2 regions of the Arthrobacter sp. DNA4 genome follow, and region 1 is predicted to be linked to the other one. Evidence: predicted binding sites of a transcription regulator. Region 1 holds the regulator's gene; the other holds the start of a gene.
The links. The regulator LexA, encoded in region 1, represses DNA repair genes until DNA is damaged. The targets are predictions, from matches to a motif close to TCGAACANNTGTTCGA.
Positions count from the first base shown of each region.

Region 2: the regulator LexA is predicted to act here: its motif matches at 2,972-2,987, upstream of NMQ03_RS20445 (shikimate dehydrogenase).

Region 1 covers NZ_CP101466.1:1,627,403-1,633,297, forward strand. Annotated here, with positions in the region: gene hflX (GTPase HflX) at 1-1,186, shown strand, start outside; gene NMQ03_RS07550 (ATP-dependent DNA helicase) at 1,179-3,236, shown strand; gene lexA (transcriptional repressor LexA) at 3,285-4,019, opposite strand; gene NMQ03_RS07560 (LysM peptidoglycan-binding domain-containing protein) at 4,374-4,724, shown strand; gene NMQ03_RS07565 (histidinol-phosphate transaminase) at 4,880-5,895, shown strand, end outside.
Region 2 covers NZ_CP101466.1:4,418,619-4,424,513, forward strand. Annotated here, with positions in the region: gene NMQ03_RS20430 (amidohydrolase family protein) at 1-457, shown strand, start outside; gene ligK (4-carboxy-4-hydroxy-2-oxoadipate aldolase/oxaloacetate decarboxylase) at 480-1,163, shown strand; gene NMQ03_RS20440 (IclR family transcriptional regulator C-terminal domain-containing protein) at 1,192-1,971, opposite strand; gene NMQ03_RS20445 (shikimate dehydrogenase) at 2,067-2,906, opposite strand; gene NMQ03_RS20450 (MFS transporter) at 3,042-4,379, shown strand; gene NMQ03_RS20455 (IclR family transcriptional regulator C-terminal domain-containing protein) at 4,467-5,279, opposite strand; gene NMQ03_RS20460 (3-oxoacid CoA-transferase subunit B) at 5,315-5,895, opposite strand, start outside.

The DNA of each region.
Region 1 (5,895 bases):
CGCCGAGACCGCCGGTTCGGAGGTCCTCGACGGGTTGGTGCAGCGCCGCGACAAACCAGACCCCGGGACTTTCCTGGGGTCCGGCAAGGCCCAGGAGCTGAAGGACATCGTCATGTCCACCGGCGCGGACACCGTGGTGGTGGACGCCGAACTGGCACCTTCCCAGCGCCGCGGCCTTGAAGACATCGTCAAGGTCAAGGTCATTGACCGCACGGCCCTGATCCTGGACATCTTCGCCCAGCATGCCAAGAGCCGCGAGGGCAAAGCCCAGGTGGAACTGGCACAGCTGGAATACCTGCTTCCCCGCCTGCGCGGCTGGGGCGAGTCGATGTCCCGCCAGGCTGGTGGCCAGGTGGGCGGCGCTGCTGCCGGCATGGGCTCCCGTGGCCCCGGTGAGACCAAGATCGAACTGGACCGGCGCCGGATCCGTACCCGCATGGCAAAGCTGCGGCGCGAAATTGCCGCCATGAAGCCCGCTCGGGAGACCAAACGGGCCAACCGCCGTCGTAACGAAGTGCCCTCGGTGGCAATCGCCGGGTACACCAACGCCGGCAAATCCTCGCTGCTCAACCGGCTCACGGACGCAGGTGTCCTCGTGGAAAACGCGCTGTTCGCCACGCTGGATCCCACTGTCCGCAAGGCCGAAACCGCCGACGGCCTGGGGTACACCCTGGCCGACACCGTCGGATTCGTCCGGTCGCTGCCCACACAGTTGGTGGAAGCCTTCCGTTCCACCCTCGAAGAGGTCGCCGACTCGGACCTGATCCTGCACGTGGTGGACGTTTCGCATCCCGACCCCGAAGGGCAGATTGCAGCGGTCCGGAAAGTCTTCAGCGAAGTCGATGCCCGCAAGGTGCCCGAAATCATCGTCCTGAACAAGGCCGATGCAGCCGACCCCTTCGTGGTGGAGCGGCTGAAGCAGCGCGAGCCGCGGCACGTGGTGGTCTCCGCCCGGACGGGGGAGGGCATTCCGGAGCTGCTGAAGGCCATCAGTGAGTCCATCCCCCGGCCATCCGTCAAGATGGAGCTGCTCATTCCGTACGACCGCGGGGACCTGCTCAGCAAGCTCCACGAGTCCGACGCCGAAATCCTCAGCCTGGACCACGTTGAGACAGGCACCAGGGCTGCCGTGATGGTCCGTGAGGGCCTCGCGTCTGAACTGGAACCATTCGTCGTCAATGACTGACCCTGCTGCCGGCGAAGCTGCGCAGACGGCGGGCGAGCAGTTCGTTATTGAACTGCTCGACCGCGCCGTCGCCGGCATGGGCGGACAAAGCCGCACCGGACAACACGAAATGGCCCGCCAGGTGGCCCGGGCCATCGAAACCGGCAACCACCTGTTGGTCCAGGCAGGCACCGGCACCGGCAAATCGCTCGCCTACCTGGTACCGCTTATCGCCCATGCCCTGGAAAGCAACAAACCGGCCCTGGTGTCCACGGCCACGCTGGCACTCCAGACCCAGATTGTGGGCAGGGACCTGCCCAGGCTCCTGAAGAACATCACGCCGGCACTGGACCGGCCGGTCAAGGTTGCCTTGGTCAAGGGGCGGTCCAACTACGTTTGCCGCCACAAGCTTGAAGGCGGTTTCCCGTCAGAGGAACCATCGGAAGGGCAGCTCTTCTCCCTGGGAGAGGACACCAGCGTTCCACATTTCGCTGCTTCGGTGGGCGGACCATCGTCGCAGCTCGGCAAGGAAGTGGTACGGCTCCGCGAATGGGCCGAAAAGACAACCACCGGCGACAGGGACGAGCTCCTGCCCGGCGTGACCGACCGCGCCTGGCGCCAGGTTTCCGTGACGTCGATGGAATGCCTGGGGGCACAGAAATGCCCGATGGCCGCCGAATGCTTCAGCGAACTCGCCCGGCAAGACGCAGCCGAGGCCGATGTGGTGGTCACCAACCACGCCATGCTGGCCGTCAGCGCGTTCGAGGGACTTGCCGTCCTGCCCGAATACGACGTCGTGGTGGTGGACGAAGCGCACGAACTGCAGGACCGGGTCACTGGCGCCGTGTCCGGACAGTTGTCCGTGGCTATGGTTCACGCTGCCGCTTCGGGTGCCCGGAAACATACCGCCATCACCGTTGACGCCCTGAACGCCGTAGCTGCCAACCTGGAACTGGCCCTTGCCGGCGCACCGAACGGTCTGCTTCCCAACGGGCTGAACGATGAACAGCTCGACTGCGTGGACCAGTTGCGTGAAGCGTGCCGGGCCGCGTTGTCCGATTCCAAAGGGGACAGCAACACCACAGCCGACGGCGGGCGGCAGCTGGCGCGTTCCCGGCTGATGCTCATCCTGGAACTCTGCGAAAGGCTCATTGCTGCACGCGAGAACCGCGAAGTGGTGTGGTTCTCCCGCGCCAGCACCTTCGATCCCGGCCAGGGATACTCACAGCCCGATGACAGTGCGCCGGTGCTGATCAACATAGCCCCACTGTCCGTCGCCGGCAGGCTGCGGGAGGGACTCTTCGCAGACCACACCGTCGTGCTGACCTCTGCCACCCTGGCCATCGGCTCCGCCTTTGAACCGGCGGCCGGGGGACTGGGCCTGGTAGGCGACGGGGCCCCCAGCTGGACGGGCGTGGATGTTGGCTCGCCCTTCGACTATCCCAAGCAGGGCATCCTCTACGTAGCCGGTCACCTGCCCAAGCCCGGCCGCGGCGTGTCACAGGAAGCGCTGTCAGAACTCGAAGCACTCATCAAGGCATCAGGCGGGGGCGCCCTGTGCCTGTTCTCCTCGCGGCGGGCGGCCGAAGAGGCCGCCGACGCCCTCCGGCCCAAGCTCAATATGACTGTTCTCTGCCAGGGCGAGTCGACCATGACCGCCTTGGTCAAGCAATTCGCCGACGAACCGGACACCTGCCTCTTCGGCACTATGTCCCTATGGCAGGGCGTCGACGTTCCCGGAGGATCCTGCCGGCTGGTGGTAATAGACCGCATACCCTTCCCACGGCCGGACGATCCCCTGGTGACGGCGCGTTCGCGTGCCGTGGCGCAGGCAGGGGGAAACGGCTTCATGGCCGTTTCCGCCACCCACGCGGCCATCCGGCTCGCCCAGGGTGCCGGGCGCCTGATCAGGTCTACCGGGGACAAAGGCGTGGTGGCCGTCCTAGACTCACGGCTCGCCACCGAACGCTATGCAGGATTCCTGCGCGGTGCGCTGCCCCCGTTCTGGGCCACCACCGACCGCGCCAAGGCGCTGGCCGCGCTCAACCGGCTCGGTGCCGACGCTTCCTGACGGACTGCCGGACAACGCCTGCGCGGATGCCGCGCAGGCGTGCGCAGGCTAGAGGGAACGCAGGACCGAGACGACCTTGCCCATGATGGTGGCGTGGTCGCCCAGGATTGGTTCGTACTGCGTGTTCTGGGGGAGCAGCCACGTGTGGCCGTCGCGCTGGCGGAACGTCTTCACGGTCGCCTCGTCGTCCAGCAGGGCAGCAACAATGTCCCCATTGGCCGCGTCAGCCTGGCGCCTCACCACCACCCAGTCACCATCGCAAATGGCGGCGTCCACCATGGAGTCGCCAGCCACTTTGAGCATGAAAAGTTCGCCCTGGCCCACCAGCTGGCGGGGCAGCGGCATGACATCCTCCACGAGCTGTTCTGCGAGGATGGGCCCGCCGGCGGCAATCCGGCCCACCAAAGGAACCATGGCCGTATCCAGTGCGGTAGGCAGTTCGGTGACGGTGGCGCCCCCGCCCGCAGCCTGCGGCGCAGGAGACGCACCGGCGCCTTTGCCCCCGCCGTCCAGCGTGAGCGGCATCAGCACTTCCATGGCGCGCGGCCGCTTGGGGTCGCGGCGCAGGTAACCCAGCTTCTCCAACTGGGAAAGCTGGTGGGTCACGCTGGACAGGCTCGCAAGGCCGACGGTATCGCCGATCTCGCGCATGGAGGGCGGATACCCGTTCTCATTGACCGAGCGCTGGATGGTCTCGAGGATCTTTTTCTGCCGAGGGGTCAGCCCCTTGGCTGTCCTCTTGGATTGCGGGGCGGTCCTGCCCCCGGCGGCTGCTGCTGCCATATTCGCCAATGCCTTTCGCTTGCCGCCGGATCTTCCGTGGGCCGCTGTTCCACAGTGCCGCCGGAAGGACTCCCACTGTCATTGTCAGACCCTGCTGTTCAACTTCAGTGGTGGTTGTTCTGTGGTTTCAAAACTAGGCCAGCCACATTGCTTTTTCAAACATTTGTTCTAGCGAGTCTCGACATTGTTCGTTGATAGGTGCTAAAACTTAACAAGCAAAGTTCGAACATGTGTTCTAACCAGCAGATGCGCCATTCGAATACGCGGCCGGGAGAAGTCCCGGCGCGATATGAACGGCAAGGCAGCAGCGGGCGGACACCCGGGCAGCACGGCAAGTCCAGGAGGGCTTAGTTCATGTCAGCTTTATCTCTTCACCAGGTTTCACCTTCGTCCGCGCCCCTGCGGCTGACCCGCCGGGGGAGGATCGTCCTGATCGGAGTTCCGCTCGTGCTCCTGGCTGTACTCCTGCTGTCGCTTTCGGGCCTCTTCCACTCCCCGGCCAAGGCGTCGGACTCGGCCGCCGACCTTGCGGTGACGCCCACCGTTACGGTGACCGTGCAGTCCGGCCAGTCGCTGTGGGCCATTGCGGGCGCCGTCGCTCCGGACCGGGACGCCCGGGACGTCGTGGCGGACATCGTCCAGCTTAACAACCTTGCCGCGGGTACCGTTCTTCCGGGCCAGCAGCTCTTCGTCCCCACCCACTGATTGTCCGGAGCCGCCGGATCTGCCGCCTCCGCCGGCTGCCAGGGCCCGCTGCCTGCGCTGCCGCCTCACGTGAAGCGGGCGGCCGCGGGACATGCCGAGGGCGAACAGGAACCGTCACATTTTCCGGTCGTTGCCGCGGCAACTAAACTGTTCAGGTGAACGACCAGCTAGAACGTCTGAACCGGCTTCCCCTCCGCAGCAACCTCCGCGGCCTGACCCCATACGGGGCGCCCCAACTGGACGTCCCCATCCTGCTGAACGTCAATGAAAACACCCATGGTGTTCCCGCGGACGTGCGCGCCGCCATCAGTGCCGCCGTGACGGAGGCCGCTGCGGGCCTGAACCGTTATCCGGACCGTGAGTTCACCGCGCTCCGGAAGGCCCTGGCCGAATACCTCGGGCATGGGCTCGATGAAACCAACCTGTGGGCCGCCAATGGTTCCAATGAAGTCCTCCAGCAGATCCTCCAGGCCTTTGGCGGTCCGGGCCGCACCGCACTCGGTTTCCCGCCCACGTACTCCATGTACCCCCTGCTGGCCAGCGGAACAGACACGCAGTACATCACCGGGGAACGCGCGGAGGGCTATGACCTCAGCGCGGAGTCGGCCGCCCGCCAGGTCAAGGAACTGCAGCCGAACATCGTGTTCCTCTGCTCGCCCAACAACCCCACCGGGACGGGACTTGGGCTGGACGTCGTGGAGGCCGTCTATGACGCCGGTGCCGACAGCCAGGCCATCGTCATCGTCGATGAGGCGTACCACGAGTTCGCGCACGACGGAACTCCCAGTGCCCTGAAGCTCCTGCCCGGCCGTGAGCGGCTCATCGTGTCCCGCACCATGAGCAAGGCGTTCGCCCTGGCGGGTGCCCGGCTCGGTTACATGGCCGCTGCACCCGAGGTCACCGATGCCCTGCGGCTGGTCCGCCTGCCGTACCACCTGTCCGCCATCACCCAGGCCACCGCCCTGGCAGCACTTGAGCACCGCGAAGCGCTCATGGCCGACGTCGAAGACATCAAGAAGCAGCGGGACCGCATCGTGGCCGAACTGACCAGGATGGGCCTCAAGCCCGCCGCGTCGGACTCCAACTACGTGTTCTTTGGCGCCCTGGAAAATCCGCACCAGGTCTGGCAGGAACTGCTGGACGCGGGCGTGCTCATCAGGGACGTGGGCAT
Region 2 (5,895 bases), 1.8 Mb from region 1:
CGGCGCGCACTACCTCAATGCCGACACCACAGCGTTCATGCAGCTCATCCAGGGCGACCTGTTCGCAGACTTCCCCACCCTGAAGCTCGTCATCCCCCACGGCGGCGGCGCAGTGCCGTACCACTGGGGACGCTTCCGGGGCCTCGCCATGGCACTGGGAAAGCCAACGCTGGAAGAACACCTGCTGCAGAACGTCTTTTTCGACACCTGCGTCTACCACCAGCCCGGAATCGACCTGCTGCTGGAAGTCATCCCGACGCAGAACATTCTCTTCGCCTCCGAAATGATCGGCGCGGTGCGGGACATCGACCCCTGGACCGGCCACCACTTCGACGACACGGCACGCTACATCGACGACGCCGGCCTTGACGAGGCCGAACTCGGTGCCATCCAGGAGCACAACGCACGCAACGTTTATCCACGCCTTGACGCCCTGCTCTCGCAACAGGGCCGGTGACATGCCTTCGGAAGGAACAATGATGCAGGAACTCGGCGTGGTCCACACCAATATCACCCGCGCCGGGGAAGACGCCGTCAAGGCCCTCTCCGCGTTCGGCGTCAGCACTGTGCATGAGGCCATGGGCCGCCTGGGGCTCATGCGTCCCTATATCCGCCCCGTCTACCCCGGTGCCGCCCTGTGCGGTACCGCTGTCACCGTCCTGCTCCAGCCCGGCGACAACTGGATGCTCCATGTCGCAGCCGAACAGCTCCGGCCCGGAGACGTGGTGGTGGCAGGGTGCACCACGGAATGCGAGGACGGCTTCTTCGGCGAATTGCTGGCCACGTCACTCCGGGCACAGGGCGCAGCCGGCCTGGTCATCGACGGTGGCTGCCGCGACGTCGCAGCACTCCAGGCCATGGACTTTCCCGTTTTCAGCCGCGCCATCAATTCCAAAGGCACCGTGAAAGCAACGCTCGGATCCGTGAACGTCCCGGTGGTCTGTGCCAACGCGCTGGTCACCCCGGGGGACGTGGTGATTGCCGACGTCGACGGCGTCGTGGTGGTGCCTGCCGCCCGTGCCGCCGAGGTAGCGGCAGCCGCCATGAAACGCGAAGAGAACGAAGAAGCCAAGCGCGGGCGCTTCGCAGCAGGAGAGCTGGGCCTGGACATCTACAACATGCGCGGACCGCTTGAAGCGGCGGGGCTGCGGTACGTGGACTAACTGCTGCGTGGACCAGGAGCTTCGAGGGCTAAACGGCGCGGACGGCAGGACCGCCGTAATCGAGTGCAATGCGCCGCGCAGCCTCGGTCAACTGCGGCAGGACCGTTGCCTCGATGTCCCGGGCCGCTGCCCGGTGTGTCTGCAGGGACACGTTGGCAGCAGCAACGACCTCGTTTCCGCGGCGGACCGGGACGGCCACACCGCGCAGGCCCTCCTCGAGTTCCTGGGAGACCATGGACCAGCCCCTGGCCCGCGCCGCTTCCACCTCTGCCCTGAGGTCCTCCACGCTGCCGATTGAGCGGTCGGTAAAACGGCGCAGCTGGACCGACCGGAGGTACTCCTCCAGCTGTGGACCAGGCAGCCCGGCAAGCAGGACCCGGCCCATCGAGGTTGCCCACGCCGGGAAGCGGGTGCCGACGGTGATGGAAACGCTGAGCAGCCCCGGAGACGGCACGCAGGCCACGTAGACCACGTCGCCGCCGTCGAGGACGCACAGGGCTGTTGTTTCATTGAGCTCCGCAGCCAGGTCCCTGAGATGGGGCTCGGCAACCCTGGGCAAGGTCAGGCCCGCAAGGTAGGAACGGCCGACGTCCAGGGACCGGGCCGTGAGTTCGAAGGCCGGCCCCTCGGCGCGGATGTACCCAAGGTCCGCCAGGGTCAGCAGGAAGCGGCGGGCGGAGGCACGGGTCATGTCCGTCCGGGCTGCAACCTGCGACACGGTCAGCCGGGGCTGGTCCGGAGTGAAAGCGAGCAGGACGTCGAATGCCTTCTCAACCGACTTCACGAAGTAGGCTGCCTGCTCCTCCATTGACGTTGCTGTTCCTCTCTGAACGGTTGGCACACCTGCGCCGGCCTCCCGGCCTGCGGTGCCTGTTCGATCTTATCGTTCGGCGCGTCCGCCTTTCAGTGCTTTTTCCGGAGGGCTCCCAGGGTTTGCCGCAGCAACTCGCAGGCCCGGCCGCCCAGGCCAAGAAGGGGCACCATGGCCACGGCTTGCTCACGAAGGTGGTCCCACCCATCGATGCACCGGACTCCCAACTCCATGGCCCGCTCCACGCTGGCAGTGGCGTGGCCGGCGTAGACATAGTCGTAGAGCACAGCATCGGGGGCCAGCCGGGCGCCGCCCCAGACCGGACCGTCGGTGGCCTTTTTCCCGACGGGTGTCGCATTGACAATCAGGGATGCCCCGGGCGCCAGGTCCTGCGCCTCCTGCCAGGTGACGGCCTGCGCCTCGATGCCGAAGCCGTTGGCCAGGTCCAGCAACTCCTCCGACGCATGGGGATCGCGGTCCGCAATGGACACTCTTCCCAGGTTGTCCTTGAGCGCGATCAAGGCTGCCCGGGCTGCTCCCCCGGCGCCCAGCAACACCGCGTGCCGCTGGTACCGGCCCTCCAGCAGGACGCCCACGGCGGTAACGTCCGTGTTGTGCCCTGCCAGGCGGCGGCCCTGCTGTACCAACAGGTTGCAGGCACCGCTGAGCAGGACGGGCCCGGTGGCTTCATCAGCAGTTTCCGCGGCCCAGTGCTTGTGCGGCATGGTCACGTTTGCCGCCACGATGTCCGGTTCCATGAGCCTGCGCCGGACGGCGCCAAGATCGGCGTCCGGCGCCACATCCCAAGCCTCATATGTCCACCCGCTGCCGAGTTCCTGCAGAACCGGATTCCAAAGGCCGGGAGACATGGCCTGTGAGGCGGCGGAACCGATCAGGACCAGCCGGGATGCCTGCCCGCGTGGTTCGGCCATGATGCACCTTTCCTTTTGCCGTTGTGATTGGCGTCACCGCCTAGTATCCTCTTTCTAGGCGCATTCCGCACACCTGTTCGCATTGCGTACAAATAATGACAGATCCCCACCTTCAGCGTGGAAGGGAACCCCACCATGACCCACATCGCAGCAGGAGCCCAGGCCCAGTCAACGCCTGAAGCACAACGCCAGCTCAAGCGCGCCCGGAAAGCCGCGCTGGCTGCCTTCCTTGGCGGCGCCCTGGAGTACTACGACTTCTTCATCTACGCCACCGCCGCGTCGCTGGTGTTCTCGAAGATCTTCTTCCCGGCCGGCGATCCCACGGTGGCCCTCATCGCCTCCTTCGCCACATTCGGCGTCGCCTACGTCGCACGGCCCTTCGGAGCCGTGGTGTTCGGACACCTCGGTGACAAGATCGGGCGCAAGAACACCCTGGTGCTCACCCTGGTGCTCATGGGCAGTGCCACGTTCCTGATCGGCGCCCTGCCCGACTTCAACGCAGCCGGCTACTGGGCCCCGGCACTGCTGGTGGTGCTGCGCCTGATGCAGGGCCTGTCCGCCGGAGCGGAAACCGCAGGCGCTTCCGCACTGTCCACGGAGGAAGCACCCGAAGGCCGCCGCGGTTACTTCGCCAGCTTCGCCATGAGCGGCATCTCCGCCGGCATCGTGCTGGCATCCCTGGCCTTCCTGCCCGTGGCCGCCATGAGCGAGGCGGACCGCCTCGCCTGGGGCTGGCGGATCCCGTTCTGGCTCTCCCTGGTGGTCCTGATCGTCGCCTACCTGGTCCGCCGCTCGCTGGAGGAGCCGGAGGTCTTTGAGGAAAAGCATGACCACGGGGAACTGGTGAAGCTCCCCTTCGCCAAGATGTTCCAGACGCACCCGGCCCAGTTCTTCCAGGTGGCGCTGATGTCCTTCGAGACCGTCACCAACACGTTCATGCAGTCCTTCGGCCTGGCCTATGCGGTCTCGGTGGGTGTGCCCGCGTCCACCATGCTCTGGGTCAGCATCCTGGGCAATGTCCTGGCGATCGCCAGCCAGCCACTGATGGCCCGATGGTCCGACAGCTTTGGCCGGCGTCCCATCTTCATCGGCGGTGTGCTCGGTTCCGGGGCCATGATCTTTGTCTACTTCTGGGTGATCTCCACCGGAAACATCCCCATGATCTTCCTGACCAGCACGCTGATCACCGCCGGCACCTATGCCATGTCCAACGCCATCTACCCGGCCTGGTTCTCCGAGCTCTTCAACGTCAAGGTCCGGTACTCCGGCATGGCGATCGGACTCCAGGTCGGCATCCTGTGCGCCGGGTTCACCCCGTTGCTCGGCACCGCCCTGGTGGGTGCGGACAAGGCAAACTGGGGACCGGCCGCCTGGATCGTGGCAGGTTCCTCCATCCTCGCGGTAGCAGGTGCCTGGTGGGCGCGCGAGACCGCCAAGACCCCGCTCCGGGAGCTGGGCAACCACGTGAAGTAGCGGCCTTCGCGGCCATCCGGAAAAACTGAAGAGGACGACGGCGGGAAGCACCCGCCGTCGTCCTCTTCAGTTAAGCTCCGGGTAAGGTCAGCCGCGGGCAGTGAGGTCCGCGGAGATGAGCTTGGCCGTGGCCACGATCTCCTGCGCCACGGACGCCAGGTACGCCTGCGGGTCCGGCTTCGCCTCCACGGACTGGGCCTGCAGCGACACGTTTACTGCCGCCACCACCTTGGCCCCGTCATAGACCGGGGCGGCCACGGACATGAGGCCAAGCTCCAGCTCCTGGTCCAGCAGGCACCAGCCCTGCGCCCGGACGGTTTCCAGGACCTTCAGCAGCTCCGGGACGGTGCCCAGGGCGCGGGGGGTGAGCGGTTTGACGTCGGTGGCCGCCAGGCAGGCCTTGAGGTCCGCCGGCGGCAGGTAGGCAAGCAGCACCCGGCCCATCGACGTCGCATAGGCCGGGAACCGGGTGCCCACCGTTATGCCGACGGTCATGATCCGGCGGCTGGTCACCCGCGCGATGTAGGCGATATCCGTGCCGTCCAGCACGGCCGCGGACGTGGATTCCCCCAGTTTGAGGGACAGCTCCTCCAGGTGCGGCTGCGCCAGCTGCGGCAGCGACAGCCCCGAAAGGTAGGCGTATCCCAGCTGGAGGACCTTGGCCGTGAGCGCGAATGTCTTGCCGTCGGTCCGCACGTAGCCGAGCTCCACCAGGGTGTGCAGGAAACGGCGGGCCGTAGCCCGTGTGAGGTTGGTGCGCGAGGCCACCTCGGTGAGCGTCATGACCGGACGCTCGGCGTCGAAGGCGCGGATCACCGCCAGGCCCCGGGCCAGCGACTGGACGTACTGGTCGCTGGCCTGCGGGGCGGCCTGGGTATCTGTGCCTGCGGCGTCAATCATGGTTACCAATCCTAGGTGCGGTGACGGGCGCAGGCTTATGCGGCGGCGGGCGTGGCCTTCAGCGGGACGGGCACCAGGTCCTGGAGTTCCTCGAGGGTACAGCCGAAGGTCTCACGGACGGTGACGCCGTCCGGGCCGATGAGGAAGACGGCCTTGTCCGTGTAGACGCGGGTGACGCAGCCGACGCCGGTGACCGGGTAGGTGCAGGCGTCCACGATCTTCGAGGCGCCCTCGCGGGTCAGGAGGGTCATCATCACGAAGACGTCCTTGGCGCCGGTGGCCAGGTCCATGGCGCCGCCGACGGCGGGAATCGCACCGGGTGCCCCGGTGTGCCAGTTGGCGAGGTCACCGGTGGCGGAGACCTGGAAGGCGCCCAGGACGCAGATGTCCAGGTGCCCGCCGCGCATGATGGCGAACGAGTCCGCGTGGTGGAAGTAGGACGCACCCGGGAGTTCGGTGACGGGGATCTTGCCGGCGTTGATGAGGTCCTCGTCGATCTCCTCGCCCTTGGCTTCCGGGCCCATGCCCAGCATCCCGTTCTCCGTGTGGAGGGTGATGTTCTGTTCCTCAGTGAGGTAGTTGGACACCAGGGTGGGCTGGCCGATGCCAAGGTTCA